DNA from 3 places in the Planomicrobium sp. MB-3u-38 genome. Region 2 is predicted to be linked to each of the others. Evidence: riboswitches for the same ligand, from Rfam matches in the RefSeq annotation. Region 2 holds a riboswitch; each other region holds the start of a gene.
What was found. A riboswitch is a leader RNA that binds a small molecule or an ion and turns the genes downstream of it on or off. The one in region 2 is predicted to bind cyclic di-GMP.
Positions count from the first base shown of each region.

Region 1: linked by a shared signal. The riboswitch ahead of CXF70_RS12900 (DUF5667 domain-containing protein) and the one ahead of CXF70_RS13445 (amidase) in region 2 are both predicted to bind cyclic di-GMP.
Region 3: linked by a shared signal. The riboswitch ahead of flgB (flagellar basal body rod protein FlgB) and the one ahead of CXF70_RS13445 (amidase) in region 2 are both predicted to bind cyclic di-GMP.

Region 1 is NZ_PJBO01000060.1:347,604-355,028, forward strand. Features, by position in the region: gene CXF70_RS12880 (LCP family protein) at 108-1,052, shown strand; gene CXF70_RS12885 (AI-2E family transporter) at 1,113-2,303, shown strand; gene CXF70_RS12890 (sporulation protein) at 2,366-2,785, shown strand; gene CXF70_RS12895 (phosphotransferase family protein) at 2,856-3,866, shown strand; gene CXF70_RS12900 (DUF5667 domain-containing protein) at 3,975-4,997, opposite strand; cyclic di-GMP riboswitch class I at 5,073-5,155, opposite strand; gene CXF70_RS12905 (energy-coupling factor transporter transmembrane component T family protein) at 5,299-6,057, opposite strand; gene CXF70_RS12910 (ABC transporter ATP-binding protein) at 6,038-7,425, opposite strand, start outside.
Region 2 is NZ_PJBO01000062.1:20,745-28,169, reverse strand. Features, by position in the region: gene CXF70_RS13450 (excinuclease ABC subunit UvrA) at 1-1,730, shown strand, start outside; cyclic di-GMP riboswitch class I at 1,846-1,937, shown strand; gene CXF70_RS13445 (amidase) at 1,983-2,864, shown strand; gene CXF70_RS13440 (response regulator transcription factor) at 3,037-4,203, shown strand; gene CXF70_RS13435 (HEAT repeat domain-containing protein) at 4,200-5,252, shown strand; gene CXF70_RS13430 (glycosyltransferase family 2 protein) at 5,252-6,649, shown strand; gene CXF70_RS13425 (response regulator transcription factor) at 6,669-7,025, shown strand; gene CXF70_RS13420 (hybrid sensor histidine kinase/response regulator) at 7,408-7,425, opposite strand, start outside.
Region 3 is NZ_PJBO01000048.1:17,137-24,561, reverse strand. Features, by position in the region: gene fliF (flagellar basal-body MS-ring/collar protein FliF) at 1-359, opposite strand, end outside; gene fliE (flagellar hook-basal body complex protein FliE) at 385-681, opposite strand; gene flgC (flagellar basal body rod protein FlgC) at 1,005-1,460, opposite strand; gene flgB (flagellar basal body rod protein FlgB) at 1,466-1,867, opposite strand; cyclic di-GMP riboswitch class I at 1,956-2,040, opposite strand; gene CXF70_RS09340 (flagellar hook-basal body protein) at 2,253-3,104, shown strand; gene CXF70_RS09335 (flagellar hook-basal body protein) at 3,121-3,960, shown strand; gene flgL (flagellar hook-associated protein FlgL) at 4,624-5,502, opposite strand; gene flgK (flagellar hook-associated protein FlgK) at 5,528-6,772, opposite strand; gene CXF70_RS09315 (flagellar protein FlgN) at 6,797-7,276, opposite strand; gene flgM (flagellar biosynthesis anti-sigma factor FlgM) at 7,316-7,425, opposite strand, start outside.

The sequences.
Region 1 (7,425 bases), on a different contig from region 2:
TAAGGTGAAATCAGCTTTCAAGAATCCGTAAATATAAAAAGCCAACCGAAACCTGCAAAAGTTCCATGCGTCATATTTGCATGGATATAGAAAGGAATGTGTCATTAATGGAAGAAGAACGCCAACTAAGAGGTAAACGCCGCAAAAAAAGAAGATTTCGGAAACGGGGAATCCTGTTCCTGTTGATGATTGTATTGCTTGCCCTGGGCGCTTACTTTTTTATGCAGTACCAAAGCGGCAAGAAACTGGCAGAAGAATCGGACTTGCCGGAAGTCGAATTCAATAATGATGAAGAAAACGATGGCTACGAAAACATCCTGGTTCTGGGTGTGGATGCACGGGGAGAAGAGAAATCCCGTACAGATACGATGATGCTCGTCGCACACAATAAAGAAACGAATGATGTGAAAGTCGTGTCATTCATGCGGGACATCTATGCGGAAATTCCTGGATATCAATCGTATAAATTGAATACAGCATATTATTTAGGCGGCGTGGATCTGCTGGCTGATACGCTGCGCAATATGTTCGGTGTGGAAATTCAGCATTATGCACTTGTCGATTTTTCCAGTTTTGAGAAGTTGGTGGATATTGCCGCGCCGAATGGTGTCAAAATGGATGTCGAAAAAGATATGTCCGAAAATATCGGCGTATCCCTGACACAAGGCGAACAACGTTTGAACGGCAAGGAATTGCTGGGCTATGCTCGTTTTCGGGCAGACAATGAAGGGGATTTCGGCCGTGTGCGCCGCCAGCAGCAGGTTCTAGCCGCTTTGAAAGAAGAGATGATCAGCATCTCCGCAATTCCTAAATTCCCGAAATTGGCGGGAGCCGCACAAGGCTATGTGCAAACCGATATGCCAGTGCTTGATCAAATAAAGCTGGCGACTGATATGGCAACCGGTGGAACGGAAGGCGTTGAAAGGCTGACGATTCCCGTTGAAGGCAGCTACAGCTATGGCAGTTATGCGCAAGCCGGATCTGTCCTGGAGATAAATCTGGAACAGAACCGACAGGCATTAAGTGAATTTTTAGATCAGCCGCTGCAATGAAAAATTCTGAAAATATGATAAAATAAAATAGAATAGTCCATATGGAAAGTAGGGCGCGCCATGGAACCAGAAAATAAGCCATCCTTTTTCAGAACGAATTACATTCAGTTCCTGGGAGGCCGAAACACGTTATTCACATTAATCGCTTTAGTATTGATCGGTTTGATCATTTTCATATTCAGGGAAGTGTCATTCATCTTCAATCCGCTGAGCGTCTTTATGCAGACAGTCGTTTTGCCGGTTACGCTGGCTATGATCCTGTATTACTTGTTGAGACCTGTACTTAGGCTTCTTGAGCGTTTCCGCATCAAAAGGATATGGGGGATCCTGATTATCTTCATGGGTGTCGTCGGTCTGTTGACGCTTGTCACTTTCCTGATCCTGCCGTTTCTCAGAGAGCAGCTGCAGATGCTGATTGAAGAGTTCCCGCAATATTTCATGCAGTTATTGACAGACATCGACGCGTTTCTTCGAACTTCTTTTGTCGGGGATTACTATACCGGCTCTAATTTCGACATCGATCAATTGATGGAAACGCTGCCGGACAATCTGTCCGGCATACTCCAGGATGTTGTGGCAAGCATCATTACCGGGATCACTGGTTTCCTTTCGACGATTACAAGTTTTGTCCTGTCGATCGTCATTGTTCCATTCATTTTGTTTTATTTGCTTAAAGACGGCGAAAAGCTTCCTGAATATATTTTAAAACTTCTCCCGCCGCGTCTGCGCGATGATACGCGAGAAGTATTTGGGGAAGCAGATAGGCAGTTAAGTGCTTACATTCAAGGGCAATTGATCGTCGCTTTCTTAATCGGCGTCATGGTTTTCATAGGATTCCTGATCATTGGCATGAAGTATGCACTGCTTCTGGGTGTATTGGCTATGTTCACAAGCGTCGTCCCGTATATCGGGCCAGCCATCGCGATTACGCCTGCAGTTATCATCGCCCTTGTAACTTCGCCATTCATGTTAGTGAAGCTTGCGATCGTATGGACAGTGGTACAATTGGTGGAAGGGAACATCATTTCCCCACAGGTAATGGGAAAAACACTATTTATCCACCCGGTCACGATCATTTTCGTGCTGTTGACTGCCGGCTCACTGTTTGGTGTAGCCGGGGTGATCCTGGGTATTCCGGCATATGCGATTCTGCGGGTTCTGGTATCCCATATATTCAAGCTGTTTAAACGCAGATACAATAAACATGAACCTGTGCTCGGCAATCAATATGATTACACGGAGCTGCACTAGAAGTTTACAGTTAAACCGGAAGTGGTAAAGGGATAATACAAATATTTGGAGGTTTCCGAGATATGAAATTCAAAGAGTTTTTATCATCTATCGGCTTTGGCTCGATGAAAGTCGAAACAGTTGTGGAGAGGCCGCATTTGGAAGAAGGCGAGACCTTGAACGGCACCATCTATTTTGAAGGGGGAGACTCCGACCAGGAAGTTGACTACGTGGAATTACATGTCATTAAAATAATCGACGATTATCGAGAAGACAGTGATTTTAACATTATCGAAACCATCGTAGCCAAGCAATCCATGGAATTTGCGGGCTCCGTCAAATCTAAGGATACAGTGATGCAGCAATTTGAAATCGTGCCGGATGAACGCTGGCTGGTGGAAACTGATAAAGCGCGTCTGATTTTGCGGACGATAGTGCACATCCGCGAAGGTGTGGATGTACGTGATGAAGACGAGATTACATATGGGAAGATTGAAGGCTGATAAAGCCTTCTTTTTTTGTGTTAAAATATTTTTAATTCTATAAATCGCAAAAATATAAGAACTGGAAGTGATGGAATTGAAAGCAGGCTGGGAACGAACCAAACCGATGATTTTACCGGACCATCCGACAATATCCGTAATGCTGAAAGAAATGTTGAATGGAAAGCCCATAACACGAATCGAACCGCTCGGCGGCGGACTCAGCAATTCCAATTTAAAAATAACTTTGCAAAATGAAGAGACAATTGTTCTGCGGATCTATAATGATGGCGGCAAAAAAGCGGAAATAGAAAAAGAAGTTTTGCAGCTCGTCCAAGGGAAGCTGCCTGTACCTGAAGTGCTCTATCATGATTTTTCATTGTCATTGCTGGAGTATCCGTTTTTAGTCTTAACCTGGGTGGATGGTTTTCAGTTGTCCGAGTTGTTTCAAAAAGGGGATCCCAGCGACCTTGCAAATTCGGGCAATGAAGTGGGCAGGCATCTGGCGGAAATGCATAGCATTCAGTTTTCTTCTCCAGGATTTTTTGATGCAACGCTCAAAATACAGGAATTTGAAATATCGGGTGCAGCGTCATTTTTGGCAGTGTTGGATGAGATTCTTCGTGACCGCCAGGTGATGCAAAATTTAGGTTCCGATATGGTTCACAAAATCGGTCAGTTCGCTAAGGAGCAGGCCCCTTTACTGGATCATTTGGGCAATCAGTCCTCTTTGGTGCACAGTGACTTTAATGCGTTGAATATACTAGTTGAAAGGGAAGGGAACGGTATCAGGGTGACCGGCATTTTAGACTGGGAGTTCGCTTTCAGCAATTCGCCATTGATCGATATTGGCAATATGCTGCGGTATGAGAATGGAGATGTTTCTTTATTTATGGGGCCGTTTATCTCCAGTTACCGGGATAACGGAGGCATATTGCCGCAGCACTGGCTGCAACAGGCAAAATTATTGGATCTGATCGCCTTGTGTGACCTGGCCAATAATGAAGAATGCGGCGAAGTGCGATTGAGAGACCTCCAGAAGCTGATCAGACAAACGATGAATGAGTGGGATAGATATTCGACTATTCAAGAGATGTTATAACAACAACGATTTATCTATGTATCCAGTTTTAAAATAATACATACAAAAAAGCGGACCGGATAAATGTATATCCTGTCCGCTTTATTTCGTTGAAGAATTGATGCTGAATCAATCCTTCTTATCTTTTTTCTCTTTCGGATTTTCTTTCGCAGCGTCCTGTTCTGCTTTTTCGGCCGCTTTCTCTTCCGCTTTCACGGCTTTCGCCGCCGCATCCTGTTCTTCATTCACATCATCTTCAGCATCGGGTTCCTCGGATGGTGGCGGAACCGTGCCTGATTCCTCGTCCGTAACTTCATCTTCCGGAAGTTCGGCAGCTTCTTCAGTCTCAGCAGATTCATTCTCAACCGGTTCTTCAGGTGTTTCCGGTTCTTCTACTGTGTCTTCTTCCGGAACAACTTCCTCTTCAGAAGGCTCTTCCGCTTCTTCGTCGGATTCCTCTAATTTGGCGAGTTCCTTCGCCACTTTGCGATCCAGGCGCTCCATCGCTTTGGCGACATTTTTAGCCAGCGATTCCTTTGCCTGCGGATTCGTCACTTTCTCCATGGCTGCTTGCAGCGCCAGCAGGCTGGAACTGAACTTGGCTTCCAATGCAGCACGCGCGTCTTCTTCCGTCAAATCTTCATCCGTTTCCGAACCCATATCGACAGGTTCTTCTTCAGCCTCTTCAGCTGGAAGTTCTTCTCCGTCCGGTTCGTCAGCAGGCGGCTCTTCCTTTTCATCTTCGTCGCCATCCACCAGCTGATCAAGGCCTTCTTCATACAGCGCCAATGCTTTCTCCAGCGTTTGGACTGCCAATTCCTCATCGCCCGCAGCCATCAAAGCTTCCGCTTCCAGAATGCGCTGCTCTGCATACTCAGCAAATAATTCCGCTTCCGCAGCTTGGTCAAACGTGAAAGCCAATTGGACCGTTTCCTGCAATTGCTTCAGGAAATAAAAGAAGTCACCCGGCACCAGTGCGGGTTCTTCTGCTACAGTTGTGTCAGTTGCATTTTCTTCAGCAGCTGGAGAATGTTCATCGGCTGAGGCAGCCAGTGCATTCAACGACAGCATGCCAGCTGAAGCAATCACCCCGACTGCAAAATAGCGCTTGATCTGTTTGGAAACTTGTTCTTTTTTACTTTTTGACAACATCTCATTACCCCCGAGTTCTTATTTCAAATCGAAGGGATTCGGAACTCTACTATAATAGAAGTATCAACCGCCATTCCCGGCAGTCCAGCCGCCATAGCCGAAGCCACAGGCCTGTAACTTTGCGTCACAGCCTTTCAGCTGTTTTGCCTTTATACAAGATGCGAATAAATATTTTGCTTAGCTTTGAAAGAAAAACAGAAAATTATTGCCACTTAAGTTTAAATGAATACTATAGAACTAGGTAGGGTAAAATGAACTTATTTATTGTATAAATTTTCAAGTGGAATGGTTTTAAAATCACTCAAGAAGATAGAACCGTACCCGTAATCGAAGAAAGGATTACAAGCAGCAAGATTGCGGCAGATAAAGCAAAATCTTTAGGCTTTATAGACACAGGCTGATAGAACTCTTTTCGGGCTTCACCGGTAAATCCACGCGCTTCCATCGCAAAAGCGGAGCGCTCCGCTTTTCTCACAGCTCCGGCAAGCATCGGAATAATGATTCTGCGGATATTAAGAAGCCTCTGCCACCAGTATTTTTCAACCGCTGTTCCGCGGAGGCGATGTGCCTGTTGGATCTGAAAGAATTCATCTCTCAGCACGGGGAGGAACTGATAGCCCACCAATACACCATAGGCTAGTTTTGGTGACAGTTTCAATTGCTGCATCAGGCTCATGACGAATTTTACCGGATCCGTCGTCAACGCGAACAGGAGAGAGAGGGAAGAAAACGCCAGAACACGGAAAGACAGGGATAACGCCAATGCCAGTTGCCTATCAGTCACATCATGTCCGAACAGCGACCATATGACTGTGCCGCCGGTTTCAGCACTGAAAACAATCGTTGTCCAGAGATAGCCGAATGCGCCCAGCACAAAAGGAAACATGAACAAAGTCCAAAGCTTCCAATTGATGCTGCTGAAAACGAACTGCATTAAAAGGATGCTGATAAAAACGAGCAGCGGCGTCCAAGGATTAAAGAAAAATGCGAGACCAAGCATCGCGATCGTCACTGTGATGAATTTCATCGCGGGATTCATATCATGCAAAAGATTCCGCACGTCGCGTCACTCCTTTCGGCGCTAGCAGGTTATGGGACGCAAGCAGTTCCACGTCTTGCCACACTCTCTCGGAAATAAATTTCCCGGTCATTCTGCCGTCTTTTAATAGCACAACAGAATCGGCGACTGCGGCAGCGAACTCCATATCATGCGTGACGATAAAAACAGTATCTCCCCGATCCAACCGGCTGTCGATAAGACGGAACAATTCCAAAAGCGCCGCTTCATCCTGGCCTGAAGTCGGTTCATCGAGAAACAGCACATTTCGTTTATCCGCCAGCATCGCTCCGATCGCCACCCGGCGTTTCTGGCCGTGGCTGACAGCAAAAGGATTGTGTTCCTTGATATCCGTTAAACGGAGAGACTCTATGAGATCATTCAGTTCCTGTTGGGAAGATGTTCCGCCAAAAGCCAGTTCGTCAAGGACTGTTGAAGTTAGAAACAGAAATTCTGGTGATTGTGGCACATAGCCGCACGGGTCTGATGCGAATTTCACGGCTACCTTTTTATAGATGCCGCAGATCGCTTTCACCAATGTCGATTTTCCGCTGCCATTTGGTCCTGCAATAACAATGCATTCCCCTTTTTTTGCAGTCATGGATAAAGGGTGGAGCATTGTATTGCCTTTCACCTTGACTGAAAGTCCGGTCGCAGTTAGAACGGTGGAATCAAGCATTGAATTCAACCGGAGCGGGTACCGCAATGTTTCATGTGGCTTGAAGATGGCATCTTCAGAAATTCTGCCATCGCTCGTAACCTTAATCTCACGGTTAAAAAATGTTCCCCAATAATCCAGCCTGTGTTCAACAGCGATGATTGTCAGATTGAACGTCTTTTGCAATTGATCGAGCCAAAGGATAAATTCTTTGGCGGTATATGGATCGAGATGCGAAATAGGTTCATCCAGCAACAGGACTTCGGGATTCATAACTAATGCACAGGCAGTGGCAACCCGCTGTTTCATTCCGCCGGAAAGTGTTTGGATTGAAACATGCCGGAGGTGGGACAGACCGGTTAAATCCAGGACATGACGGATCCGCTCCTCCATTTCGCTTGCCGGGGTATTCAAGTTTTCCAGTGTGAAGGCAAGCTCTTCTTCGACCGTCGGCATGCAGAACTGCGAATCCGGATCCTGAAAAACGGTTGCCACGCGGTGGTTGATTTCTCCCGGTGCATAAGAATCAGCCGATTTGCCGAAAGAGTGAATTTCGCCATCCACGATGCCATCGCAATTGGCGGGGTAGAGCCGGTTCAATAAATACAGCAACGTCGACTTGCCGGAGCCGCTGGGACCGGAAATGGCGACCCGTTCGCCGCGCTCGATCGCAAAAGAGATGGATGAAAGTGTCGGTGATTGGTCATCCGGAA
Region 2 (7,425 bases):
TGGACGGCGGATTGTTCGACCCCGATCTCCCCATCAAAGATTTCACGGAAGAAAAATACAATATGCTGGTCTACGGTCCGCCGGAAGGCGAGCGGGCATTCAGCAAGTATTATTACAAAGTGGGCAATCGGGACATCGAATGGGACGGCCTCCTTCCCCGGTTTATTCGCCTGTACATTAACCGGGACCTCACGAAATTGAAAATCGTATCCCAGGAAGACGTGCTGGCGATGACTGCGCGTACGCCGTGCCCGACCTGTGAAGGTTCCGGATTGAATCCGAAAGTGCTGGAATGCAAAATCAACGGGTTGAATATCGCGCAATATGACCGGCTGGAAATGACGGATTTGCTGGATGAGCTGGCGAAAATAAAAGATCCGGTTGGCACATCGATTGCGCAGCAAGTATATCCGAGTGTCAAACAGCTGGTCGACCTGGGGCTTGGCTATTTGAGTCTGGCGCGAAAAGTGGGCACCCTGTCCGGCGGCGAAGCGCAGCGCGTGAAAATTGCCCGTCACTTGGGCAGCAGCCTGAATAACATCACCTATATTTTCGACGAACCGAGTGCGGGACTGCATCCGGAAGAAATCGAGAAGCTGACGCATATGCTCAAAAGTTTGCGGGACAATTACAATACCGTGGTCGTCATCGAACACAATCTGGCGGTCATCAAGACGGCGGATGAAATCATCGAAATGGGCCCAGGCGCTGGCGCGACCGGTGGTGAAGTGGTCTATCAGGGTGCGCAGGCAGGCTTGCAGAAAGCGTCCGCCATCACCGATTTGGATCATAAAGTTACTGTCAATAAAACACCGCGACAGGCAGAAAGCAGTTTTTCAATCCAAAATGCGTCAGCTAATAATTTGAAAGATGTCAGTGTGGATATTCCGAAAAACGTTCTGGTGTCGGTATGCGGCGTTTCCGGTTCCGGCAAGAGCTCGTTGATGTTCGGAGCCTTTGCCGACAATTATCCTGAAACCATTTCGGTGGGCCAGGGCAGCATCGGAACATCCAGCCGTTCGACACTTGCCACTTATATGGGAATCATGGATGACATCCGGTCGATTCTGGCCAAAGAGACGGGGCAGCCCGTGGGCTTGTTCAGCTTTAATTCGCTTGGAGCCTGTCCAGTCTGCGAAGGAAAAGGCGTCACCACGCCGGATGTGGCTTTTGCGGATCCCGTGACCGTCACCTGCGAAGCCTGCAGAGGCACGCGCTATTCAGATGAAGCGCTGTCCCATCGCCATTTGGGCAAAAATATCGTCGAGATTCTGGAACTGTCGATCGACGAAACCAACGAATACTTGAAAATGCCGAAAATCGTCAAGAAAGTGGATACGTTGAAGGATGTAGGATTGGGCTACCTGACACTTGGCCAAACGACAAGTTCGTTAAGCGGCGGCGAAGTGCAGCGCCTCAAACTCGCGAGCCACCTGAAAAAAGAAGGGCAAATCTATTTGCTGGATGAACCGTCATTGGGTCTGCATACAAAAGACAATGCCCATCTATTGGCCGTATTCCAGGGGCTCGTCGATAAAGGCAATTCAGTCATCCTCATCGAGCACAATCTGAACTTCATCGCCGCGAGCGACTGGGTCATTGAAATGGGCCCAGGCGGAGGGAAGAAAGGCGGCGAAGTCCTGTTTGAAGGCACACCGGAAGCGATGCTGGAGGCGGAAACGCTGACTGCGAAGTGGCTGAGGGATGGTGTGAAGGGCAGTTTTGATTGATTGCAATAATCGGCACCGCAAAATGAAAATTTGCAGCTTTTTGATTTGCTCCGCATTAATGGTTCAAAAGTCTATAGATATATGCCATTTAAATACAGTAAGATAAGAAATAATAATCTGAAAAAGGCAAACTTATCCGAAAGGTAAGGACGCAAAGCTATGAGCCTACCCACCGCTCTTCCGGTGCACGGTTGTCAGGTTGCCAGGCACACATTCTGTGAGCCGCGGCCTACAGAATGGAGGAAATTAAATATGGGTAAAAAAGTGGTGATCATGTTCGTGGTATTTTTCTCATTGATGGCATTCAGCGCACAGGGGCAGGCCCAAGCAAGTGAAGCACCCGAGCAGGCTTTGGCTACATGGCTGTGGAATCCTTGGATGTTCGTTCAGGATGAAGCGGGCACATTGGCGTTCATCGAAAGCAAACAAGTGAACAAAGTTTATGTCCAGGTCGACCCGGACATTTCAAAAGCGGCTTACGGCAGCTTCATCGCCCAAGCACAAGCGAAAGGCATCGCCGTTTACGCGCTTGACGGAGCCCCTTCATGGGTGGCGCCGAAAGGCTATATCAATCAAGACCGTTTTCTGGCATGGGTGACTGATTATCAGGCAACGGCTGCACAAAATGCGAAATTCGCCGGCGTCCATTTGGACGTGGAACCATATCTGTACAGCGGCTGGACATCAAATCAGTCGGCAACGATCAAATCGTTCCAGACACTCATTAAAAGAGCCGGCACGAGCACCGCGAAACTGGGCATTCCGCTCGAAGCCGATATGCCGTTCTGGTTTGATGAAATCAAATACAAGAACACATTCGGCAGAGGGCTGTTGGCAGAGTGGATCATCGGCAATACGGCGGGTGTAACGATCATGGCTTACCGTGATTCGGCGCCAATGATCATCGACATCGTCAAAAACGAAATGGCGATGGCCCAGCGCCTTGGGAAAAGCGTTGTTGTCGGAGTTGAAACCGGCGTGACCGATGAAGGCAGCATCATCACGTTTGCGGAAGAAGGCGAAGCCTTCATGAACCAGGAGCTAGCGAAAGTCACTGCGCATTACGCCGGCAATCCCGCCTATAAAGGGAATGCCGTGCACCATGTCGGCAGCTGGCTGACGTTGCGGCCATAACATGCAGGACACTTTGATGGCGGACATCAAAGTGTCTTTTTATTTGGAATGTATTTTAATGACAAATTACTATATCAGAGATAGTATTTAATAGTATATTTATGACCATATGCTATGCCTATGTATAGTATAATGACTACTATCCAGAAATTGCTAAAGAAGGTGGATCAGCATGGCTTCGACAAAATACAAGACAATGCTTGCCAATAGAATGGAACAGGAATTTTCCAGGTGGCAGACGCAGCAGCACGTTCAGGAACGGGATGTATACCGTTTTTTACATACAATGAAAGGCACGGCCGGCACAATCGGGCTGATGGATCTTTCCGTGTTCAGCGGAAATCAGCTGGAGTTTTATTCGGAAGACAGCACAGCGTTAGTGCCGCTCCAAACATTAACAGCACTTATGGAGACATTTACAGCCTTTTTCACCTCAGACGAACCGGTGTTGGCAGCAGCCGTGAGCTCTTCTGATAATGCGGCGCCCAAAGAATCGTTTGTTCTGGTGATAGATGCGGACGCGAACTTTGCAGCTGCCGTTAAAGAAACTTTGGAAGCACAAGGTGTTTCGGTCGTTATTGCGCTTGATGGCAAGAAAGGGCTGGAATTTTTCAATACACTTCTGCCACAGATGGTCATTGTGGACCGCAATCTGCCCGATGCCGATGGCTTTGACCTCGTAACCCAGATTCATGAAGCGGCCAAAACCCGCTTTCTTCCGATCGCCGTCATCAGCGCGGACGACCGGATTGAGAGCCGGATACAGGCGATGGAGATTGGCGCCACTGATTTTATTGCCAAACCTGTCGATATGGACTTTTTAACGGCTTATGTCCGTAACCGCCTGCGCAGCCAGGATGCGATTTCTCAAGGGACGCTTTACGACGGATTGACCGCAGCGGCCCAAATCATCCACGAAAAGGATGAAAAGGAGCTCAAGCGCAACTTGAACATCATCATTGTCGACGATGATTCCCTTGTGCGCAAACTGATCACGAAGCAATTTGCCGGATGGAAACCGGAAGAATTCGATCTTCACATAGCAGAATACCCTGAAGGCGCCAGTTTCGTGGAATCGGATTGGTATAAACCGGAAGAAAATTATATGATCCTGCTCGACGGTGTCATGCCGAAAATGGATGGCCTCGAAGTCTTGAATCATGTTCGCAGCCGGTACCCTCATGACAATATCATCATTTCCATGCTGACTTCCCGCAACAATGAAGCCGACATTGTCCTGGCGCTGAAAAGCGGCGCAGATGATTATATCGTCAAACCGTTCTATGCCCAGGAAGTGGTGGCGCGCGTCCAGCGGCTCACTAAGAGGATGTTCAAATGAGCCTGATTTTCTATTTGATCCTCAGCATCTCCCTGCTCGCCGGCCAGCTCATCCTGTTGCTCGCATTAGCCTTGCGCAAGCAGCGGCTGTCGGCTAAAGAAGAAGCGATCACCCAGCAATATGAAGCGTTGATCGACGTGTTCAGTTCCTATATGCTGGACCCTTCCGATGACCGGTTCATCCAGGAAATCCGCAGCAATCCGCATAAAATCGTTGTTCTGGAACGTTTGCTGAACGGCTATGTTTCAGTGACAAAAGGCGGCGTCGCTTCTCCGCTGGTCAAAGGATTGTCGGAAGAGTTCCTGTCGGCGCATTACGCTAAACAGCTGTCGCGCAAAAATTGGGCGCTGCGAATGAATACGCTGTACTATATTGAAGATTTTCGTATGGAGTCCTTGAAGCCTGTGCTGAAAGAAAAACTTGATAAGAGCACTCAGCTGGACCTGGAAACCCAGCAGCTGATCCGCACCTTGGCCTCTTTGGACGAAACGGCCACCATCCCTGCATTGGCGCGGTATCCCGACGCACCGGTCCGGTTGTACACCGATGTGTTCAAACGGCTCGATGAAAGTACACGATTGAAAGAATTGGATGCCGCATTGCGGAATGAAAAGACCAATAGCGCATTGAAGCATGCGGCCATTTCCTATATTGGCCTGGCGGGTTTGACTTCATTCCTTCCGTATCTTGAAAATGAATTGCGGGTTCAGGAAGGCGAAATGCGCATCCAATCATTGAAAGCCATCCTTAATATGCAATACCTTTCCGATCCCGGCTTATTGCTGCCGTTCCTCGAGTCATCGTCCTGGCCCGAGCGGATGTATGCTTCCCGCATAGCCGGCAGGCTGCAATTGTCCAGATTCAAAGAAACGCTCAGCACGCTGCTCGGCGATCCGGTTTGGTGGGTCCGCTATTCGGCAGCAGAAGCGCTGGTGCAGTTTTCAGATGGCGATATCCTGCTGTCCCACTTGTCCGCCAATCATCCAGACCGCTTTGCCCGCGATATGGCGTCCCAGTGGAAAGCGTCTCTTTTAGGAAGTGAAACCTGATGCAAACCTTTTTTCAATTTACAGCCTATATTGTTATCGCTTATATGCTTTTTTCAAGTCTGAGTTACCTGGGCTTTTTCATGCTGGCATTCAGAAAGGTGAAGAGAGAGGATCAGCTCGACAAAACGGAGTCCACTGAAGACCTGATCGGCAACTTGAACACGTATCCCGTCTCCATCATTGTTCCTGCCTATAACGAAGAAGTGGGGGTGACCAGCACGGTCCGGTCATTGCTGGCACTGGAATATCCTGAAAAAGAGATCATTGTCGTTGACGACGGGTCGAAAGATAAAACATCTGAGCGCATGATCGAAGAATTCCAGATGAAGCAAATTCCGTTCGCTGTCCGCATGCATATCGAAACGGCTGAAGTCGAAGCCATCTATCAATCGTCCATTTTTCCGTATATCCGCTTGATCAGGAAAGCGAACGGAGGGAAAGCGGATGCCTTGAATGCGGGCATCAATCTGTCCTCCTATCCTTATTTCTGCGCAATCGACGGAGATTCCATCGTCGAAAACGACGGACTCCTGAAAACCATGAAACCCATCATCGAATCGGATGGCCAAATCATAGTGACGGGCGGTTCTGTCCGCATTGCCAACGGCTCCACCATTTCGCGGAGCAAAGTGGAAGCGATCGATTTGCCGAAAAGCCCGGTTGTGCTCATGCAAATCGTGGAGTATTTCCGCGCATTCCTGATCGGCCGGCTCGCATTGAGCCATTTGAATATCCTGCTCATCATTTCTGGCGCTTTTGGTGTCTTTAATAAAGAACGCGTCATTCAAGCGGGCGGATACAATAAAAACACAGTCGGCGAAGATATGGAACTGGTCGTCAGGCTGCACCGGCTGCTCCGTGAAGAAAAGTCGAAGCAGCGGATCGAATATGTTCCGGATCCCGTGTGCTGGACCGAAGCACCAGAATCGCTGGACGTTCTGCGATCGCAGCGGATCCGCTGGCAGCGCGGATTATTTGAAACGCTGTGGTCTCACCGGAAGATGATGCTGAATCCGAAATACGGTTCTGTCGGACTTTTTTCCATGCCATACTTTCTGTTTGTGGAGCTTCTCGGAGCGGTATTCGAGTTTGTCGGCTATTTCCTGATTTTCGGCGGCTTCTTCTTTTCACTCATCGATCCCTATACAGCAGGCATCCTCTTTTTAGTGACGATTTTTTATGGCTCACTCATTTCAGCACTGGCCGTGCTATTGGAGGAATTGACGCTCCATAAATATCCGAAAGCTTCCCACTTGCTGCGTCTTTATTTCTGGGCGCTGACCGAAACGTTCTGGTACCGACCGCTTATGGTCCTGTGGAGAGTCCAGGGAATCTTCGCCGCGTTCCGCAAAAAAGCCCATTGGGGCGATATGAAACGCAAAGGGATCTCATCTTAGTTTTAGGAGGCACATATAAATGAAAAAAATATTAGTGGCAGATGACGAAGATATTCTTCGCATCCTGATTGCCGATACGCTCGAAGACGATTTTGACATCGAAGAAGCGGAAGACGGGCGTGAGGCGCTTGAAAAGATTCGGGAGAACGAGTACGACTTGATCATCCTGGATTACATGATGCCTTACCTGACCGGCCTCGAGGTGCTGGAGCAAGTCCGGAATGACCAGATCGACACGCAGGTCCTGATGCTGACGGCCAAAGCGCAAGACGCAGACCGTGAAAATGCAATGCGGAAAGGGGCGAATCATTTCATGTCCAAGCCCTTCAGCCCGATGGAATTGTTGGAGCTGGTGGAGAAGATAGTCGCTTCATAGTGAAAAAACGAACAGACCCGGAGAGGGTCTGTTCGTTTTTGGTTGGTGGAGAAACTTTAATTTCTATAATCATTCCGTTTTAGCCGGATGCTTTCCGCAGGGAGCGGCCTGAGCCTCCTCATCGCTTCGCTCTTGCGGGGTCTCAGGACTCGCTCTTACTCCTGCAGGAAAGACATTGACCGAAGCTTGCAAGGTCAAGTCTTTGCGACGAAGCTAGCGCAGCGATGCAGGAGCACGTGTTTTGCAAGCCCCCCAGGCGAGCGAAGCTGTTTTGCGGAATATCGATTCCTTACTTTTCTTTCTCAACATGCTAAAAAAAACGAACAGCCCCTAACAGGCCTGTTCGTTTTTTAGTGTATTTAAAAACTCTCTCCCATCCCATTCACTCTGACACAGCTTC
Region 3 (7,425 bases), on a different contig from region 2:
CCCATATTGTCACTGAAAATGCTGTAATTCACATTGCCGTTCTTCGGTATCCCTTCAGCCGCCAAACTCACTTTCAAGTTCGCCACTTCTTCAGGCGGCACACTGATCGTTTTGCCGTCAGCCGATACCTCCGTCAGGATTCCCTGTGACTCAATCGCCGCCTTGATTTCACCAGTTTCAGCCGGCGACAGATTCGAATACAACGGCGTCATATCCGACCTTGAACCAAGAAAGATGAAAACCAGCAACAGCAGGAAAGTAACAAAAAACGATCCGATAATCGTCCATTTTATCTTTGGAGAAATATTTCCCCACGTCTCACTGACTTTTGTTTTATAAGCACTAAACTTCTCTTTCATCGATCACTCATCCTATTTGCCAGAATCATACTTGCATTCTCATCACTTCTTGATAAGCTTCCACTACTTTATTGCGTACTTGCATCGTCAGTTCGAGCGACAGACTCGCTTTCTCCGAAGCGATCATCACTTCGTGGATATTTTCAACCTGTCCGGTCGCCAGATCACTTGTCAGCTTATCGGATGCTTTTTGTGTCTGATTGACATTCTGTATAGCCTGCTTAAAAATTTCACCAAAACCTTCCACCTTGTTTTCAGGCTTCACGATCGGATTGGTCAACCCTTGTATGAATGGTGTCTGTATCTGATTGATTGGATTCATTATATTTCCCCCAGGTTTGTTTCTTTATAGAAGTAACTTAAAAATAATTTTTAAAATGCCGCTTCGGCGCTTTGGACAAGGCTCCCGCTATAAGCCGAGAAGAACACTCGTCTTATAGCTCCGCCCAGTCCGGCGACGCGCCGGCGCTGTGAGAGTTCTCTAGAGATATGGAGCAAAACAGCGAAGACTCCCAGGTGACTAAGCGAAGTGCTGAGATCCACTCGGACGAAGTGAAACGAGTCCGAGTTAGCTCAGCGCAAGCCACCAGGAAAGCGGAGCTGTTTTGCGGAATATCGTTTATTAGATGAATAATTTCAAAAGAATTACTTCCCGATTTCCAAGGCTTTCATGAACATGCTTTTTGATGCATTCAGCGCAGTTACGTTCGCTTCATATGAACGGGTTGCCGACATCAGATCGACCATTTCTTTGATCGGATCGACATTCGGCAGCTGCACATAGCCATTTTCATCGGCATCCGGATGGCTTGGATCGTAATTCAACGTGAAAGGTGCATCGTCTTCTTTGATTCTTGAAACCGATACGCCCGATACGGCATTGTTGCCATTGCCCATCATCGCCTGCAATTTCTGCTCGAATGGTGAAACGCCGCTTTGGGTCAATTCGACTGTTTTCCGGCGATACGGTGTCCATTCGCCATTGACCATTTGAGAACGCGTCGTTTCAGCGTTTGCAATATTGGCTGATACTACATCCATGCGGAGGCGATTCGCCGTCAGGCCGGATGCACTGATATTAAAACTGTTGAATAAGCTCATCTGAATTATCTCCCTCCGCTGATGACATTGCTCAAGCTGCGGAATTTCCCGCTGATTCTGTCAGTCACTGCATTATATAGAAGCTGGTTTTTCGCCAACTCCGCCATTTCGACATCCATGTCGACATTATTTCCGTTGATTTTATACTCGGAATTTTCATTGACTGTGACCCTCGGATCAAATTGTGAGGATTCATTGCTGAATGCAATATGTTTAGCATCAGTCTTGTAACTCGCCAACGCCTGTTTGCTGGAAGCATTTTTCAATGCCGTTTCAAAATCGACTTGCTTGGCTTTGTAACCCGGCGTATCCACATTCGCGATATTTGCCGTATGCGTCTGCTGTTTAAGGGCTGAAGTTGATAAAGCCCGTTCCAGCGACTGGATTGTGGGTGAAATGAGATTCAATTTCCTTCCTCCTGTGTAAATATGTATTCATCATGACAAATAAAAATCCACCCTCAATAAAGGTGGACAAGCTTCACAGCTTCCATCTTCCGGCGACCCGGCTGCCTTATAAATGAATACTTAGGCCCGTGGTTTTGCGTCCTTTTCTTTCAAAAAGTTTGCCTTTTTCAGGATAGGTTTTATTACTTTCCTCTTTTAAACTCATACTTTTTTCACATTTTCAAAATTTAGTTCCAAGATATAGTATCACATAAATAAAAAATTGTATATTTTTGATTAAAAAATTTTTTATGGTTTTATTTTCCAATAAGCTTGTCAATATTGTCAATAAAATGTTATGCTTACGCATATTAATCTTATTTTCTCGAGAGGAAGAGATCGAACAATGTTTCGTGGTTTATACACCGCCACATCAGGGATGATGGCGAATAACAGACAGCAGCAAATGCTGACAAACAACCTGGCAAATGCCATGACCCCCGGTTTCAAAAAAGACCAATCCGTCATGCGCGCATTTCCAGCCCAATTGATCAAAGCGATGGAATCCGGTGGAACGACCGTTGGAGGAGCAAAACTTCCGGCGTCTCAAAAACACATCGGTTCCCTTCATACAGGAGTTTATACACAGGAAGGAATTCCTTCTTTTACTCAGGGTGCTTTAAAAAATACAGGAAATTCTACAGATTTGGCTTTGCTCAGTTCGTCGCTGCCAATCAACCCGGAGACTGGACAGCAAGGGGCTGTAAGCTTTGCTGTGTCTCTGCCGAACAATGAAATCCGTTATACCCAAAACGGACAATTCACTGTCGATGATGCCGGATTCTTGACAACAGCTGAAGGATTCAATGTGCTGAATCAAGATTTACAGCCTATTCAGGTGGGTTCGACTGAATTTACCATTGCTGAAAACGGTCAGGTCACTTTGGCTGATGGAACTGTAAATAATTCCCTATTCATTTCTTATACTGAAAATCCGCAACAATTTATCAAAGAAGGCCAGAACCTTCTGCGCTGGGCTGGTGATCCCGCTTTGGCCCCTGTATCGATTGAACTTGCAGGCCTTGGCAATACCGGTCCACTCGTTCAGCAAGGATATATCGAACAATCGAACGTCGATTTGACGCAGACCATGACCGACATGATGAAAACGTACCGCGGATTCGAATCTAACCAGAAAATAATCCAGGCCTATGACCGCAGTATGGAAAAAGCGGTCAATGAAATCGGCCGCGTATAATGGGAGGCTCAGCTAAATGAATATCCAAATGAATTCCGCGGCTTCCTCTATGCGCGAATTACAGAAGAAAATCGACACGATCGCCAATAACATCGCGAACGTCAATACCACCGGATATAAAAGACAGGAAGCGAATTTCGCCGACGCCCTGGTGCAATCGTTCGAAAAACAAGCCGGTCCACTGGAAGCCGGGCGCCAAACACCCAACGGCATCCGCATCGGCGCTGGTGCAACCGTTTCACAGATTGCACTTCGCACGAACCAGGGTTCAGCTGTCCAAACCGGCCGCGAACTTGATTTCATGATCACCGGCGAAAACGGATTCTTCCGCGTCGAGAATGGCGGAAATACGTATTACACCAAAAACGGTTCGTTCCAATTAACACCAGATGCAGCCGGCAATCAGCTAAACTTGGTCACATCCAACGGTGAAGCCGTCCTTGGCGCGAATAACCAGCCAATCACCATCGACAACGATTACGACAACATCACGGTGAATGAAAACGGCACACTCAATGTGACATACAAAACTGCCGGCAAGCCGGCTGATACGTTCCAATTGAGTATTGCTGAAATCAACCGTCCGGACCTTCTTCAGAAAACCGGCGGCAATCTTTACGAATTGCCGGGCACCGAAGCTGAGCAAGTAGCCAGCGGAACCCTGCAAGTTTTGAATCTTGCTGATGGAAATGACGGGACGATCCGCGTCGGCCAAGGCGCGCTCGAAATGTCCAACGTCGACTTGACTACCGAAATGACCGAATTGATCGCTACCCAGCGGTTGCTGCAATCGCAAAGCAAGGCAATTTCATTTGCTGATGATATGCGCGGTTTGGTTAATACGATTAGAGGATAATAGGAAAAACGGAGTACCCGATGTATCGGGTACTCCGCTTTTTTAGATTTATGCCCAAGTCGGTGTCTTTTATGCCCAACTTTTGTTGTTTTATGCCCAACTCCTGTGAAACGCTAAATAGCACCAGTCTCTGCTCGAAGAATCTGTCTATTCAGATGGAATAATTAAACAAAATAATTTTCATTCTCATCAGCTTTTGATTTTACTCCCAACTCGGCACCGTTTACTCCCAACTTTCATCGATTTACTCCCAACTTTCATCGATTTACTCCCAACTTCCCCTGTTTTACTCCCAACTACCTGGAATTCATGACAAATAACGTCCCCTATCATATGAAATCAGCTCACGGCACATCACTATTATTAATATGGGTTATTTTAACAGCTCCCTTTTCCCACCGTCCCGTCCTTCACCCACTCCCACCTCCCCAAAACCCCATATTGAAAAAATCTCCGCATCCGCGAAGATTTCCTTAAAGAAGGAGTTTTTCGCGATGCGAAAAACATCCACTATGTTCTTGAATTCGAGGTTTCCCGCTTTTCGGCCGGGCTTAGGCGAAAAGCATCCGTCCAAGCTTTTGAATTCCGGCAATTGCTGAAGGCTGCGAACTATAAAAAACAAAAAGAGCATCGCCACAATGGCAACGCTCCTTCGTTCATTTATTATCTCAAAAAGTCCATCAAAGTTGGCTGAATGATTTTTGCTGAAGCAGCAAGACTCGCCTGATACAGGCTTTCTTCGCTTTTCAGCTTCGTGATGGCTTCGGCGATGTCGATGTCTTCGATCTTCGACAGCATTTGCTTCAACTCAAGCGTGCTGCCGGAGATGCGGTTTTCGACGGCTTCAACACGATTTTTGCGAGCTCCGACTTCAGCGGATTTTTGCAGCATCCGGTCGACTCCGGTATCGATTTCATCCAACGAAACTTTTTCGCCGGCTCGCAGGTTTTGCGCTGCTTCCGACAGTTTCGCAAAGAGGCCAGCTTCTCCTTGACCGAATAGTTCGCCCGCCTTTACGCCCACTTCCAGCGTCAAGCCTTCCGCGATGGTGAAAGTTTTCAATTTCACATCAGCGAAATCAGCTGTTTCATGCGAGTTTTTGTTAGCATAAGGCGCATTTTTCGTATCCGTCCCATTGAACAGGTAATTGCCGTTCACTTGTGTGTTGGCGAACTGGCGAAGCTGCTCCGTCAACTCTTCAACTTCCGTCGCGATGACGTTGCGGTCTTCCTCGTTCAACGTATCGTTATTGCCTTGAACAGACAATTCGCGCACACGCTGCATGACATTGACCATGCTGTTGATCGTCTGATCCGTTTCATCCAGCACCAAATTGGCTTCACTAGTATTGCGCTCGTATTGGCCATTTGCCGAAATGGCTGACTTCAATTGCATCGCTTGGCTCACACCGTGCGGATCGTCTGAAGGCTTATGGATCTGTTTGCCTGTCGAAGCGTCGTTATACGCTTTGTTCAGGCGGCTCATGTTCTGGCTGACATGGTTCATTGAATTCTGATGTAGCATCTGATGTGAAATTCTCATTTTACTTACCTCCGGTTACCGATTATTAACGTGCAGCCATCCGGTTAATAATCGTATCAAGCATCTGATCCGTCGTTGATATCAGCCGAGCTGCGGCACTGTATGAATGTTGGAATTTAACAAGATTGGCCATTTCTTCGTCCAAAGAAACTCCTGTTACAGACTGGCGGCGATTTTCCGTCGCCTGCAAAGTCGCTTCAAAGTTTGCAACTGAACGTGTTGCCGATTGGCTCTCAGCGCCTAACGTGCTGACCAGCTTCTGGTAATCAGATTTTACGCCTTTAATGTCCGACTCCATCTCTGCTGTCGGTGCACCAAGTGTTGAGCCGAAGTCGACTGCCATTGCGGCAATGCTTGTGGTATTACTGAACAGCGGCGTACCGCCTTCTGTTTTATTGTTTGCAGCTGCAAATGTTGTTGCCACCGACATCAATGCACTGTGGTTTGATTCAACTTTACTTTCAGCTGCAATCAAACCGGCGATCTTCCCGCCTGTCACTTCGGTAGCACCATCAATTTCGCTTACTGTTGTGCCAGTAACAAGGGCTAGCGGTGCGTCGTCTTTTTGAACCAGGCTGATGTTATAAGCCCCGTTCGACTGCGCATCGACTTTGATCGGAGCAAGCGCCGCTAACTTTTCGACAAGTACATCGCGCTGGTCTTTCAAATCATTTGCTTGGTTGCCTCCGCGGACAATCGATTCGTTCAATGAAGCGATCCCTTTCAGATAATCGTTCGCTTCGGAAATGGCTGCTGTCTTTTGCTCACTTAAGTCGATTTTCATGTTAGCCATCGAGCTGTCCATTGCCTGAGCCGCTTCGACAAACGCTTGCGCGCGTTCTTTGACAACCGCCTGGGCGGACACACTGTCCGGGTTGTTCGAAAGATCCTGCCATGCGTTCCACAACTGGTCCATAGCTGCGTTCAAACCGGAATCGCTCGGTTCATTGATGATCGATTCCAAGCGGTCGAATGCTGCCTGTTTGGTCTGCGCATCCGCAAGTGTCGCTGATTGGTCACGGTATTGATTGTCCAGGAAACGGTCCCGCACACGCGTGATCGAGTCGATGGAAACGCCTGAACCGAGCTGGCCAGGGTTCGTGCTGTTCGTCCAGACATCCAGTGAAGGAGTCGTGCTCTGGTTCACCTGCTGGCGCGAATAGCCTTTCGTATTGGCGTTGGCAATATTATGGCCGGTCGTTGCAATGCTTGCCTGCCCGACGCTCAAGGCGCGTTTTCCAGTCTCTAATCCGTGAAATGTTGAAACCATGTGTTTCCCTTCCTTCTGCTCCGCTCAGGCTTTCGTATCGAAAAAGCCGCGGTTGCCTGTTTGTGATTTTTGGCCGGCTTGGCCCATCGGTGATTGGTAGTTGAATTGCTGCTGCTGTGATCTGGTGATCTGGTCGATCATATGTTGTACAAAGCTCATGGAATCTTTCAGCAGGCGGTCATTGATCTTATTTTTCGCCTGCAATTCCGCGGTGAGCTCCTGTAATGTTTTCAATTGGGATTCAATCTTTTGTCTTGCCTGTCCACCGGGAACTTGGTCCAGAAATGACTGGAAACCTGCTGCTGCAGAATCCTGCGCAACGCTTTCCATTACTGCCATCCGTCCTTGTTCCGCTTGTTCGAGCTGTTTGACCAGCTTCTTCTCTTCTTTCGTTACACCATTTAAACTGTCCACATTGCGCTCGATCAATGCCGCTTTCTTGTTGTCAGCACAATTGATGAGCTGCTGTTGGACGTCTATTAATTGTTCCAGTGCCGTGACCATTGCATTCAATATCCGACACCCTCCTTTTAACTGACCGTTTTATTTTCCGTACCAGAAATCAAACATCTTTTCTGCCACTTTTTCACTGTTCACCTGGTATTCACCAGACTGGACCTGGGCTTTCAGCGCCTGAATCTTTTCATGGCGGT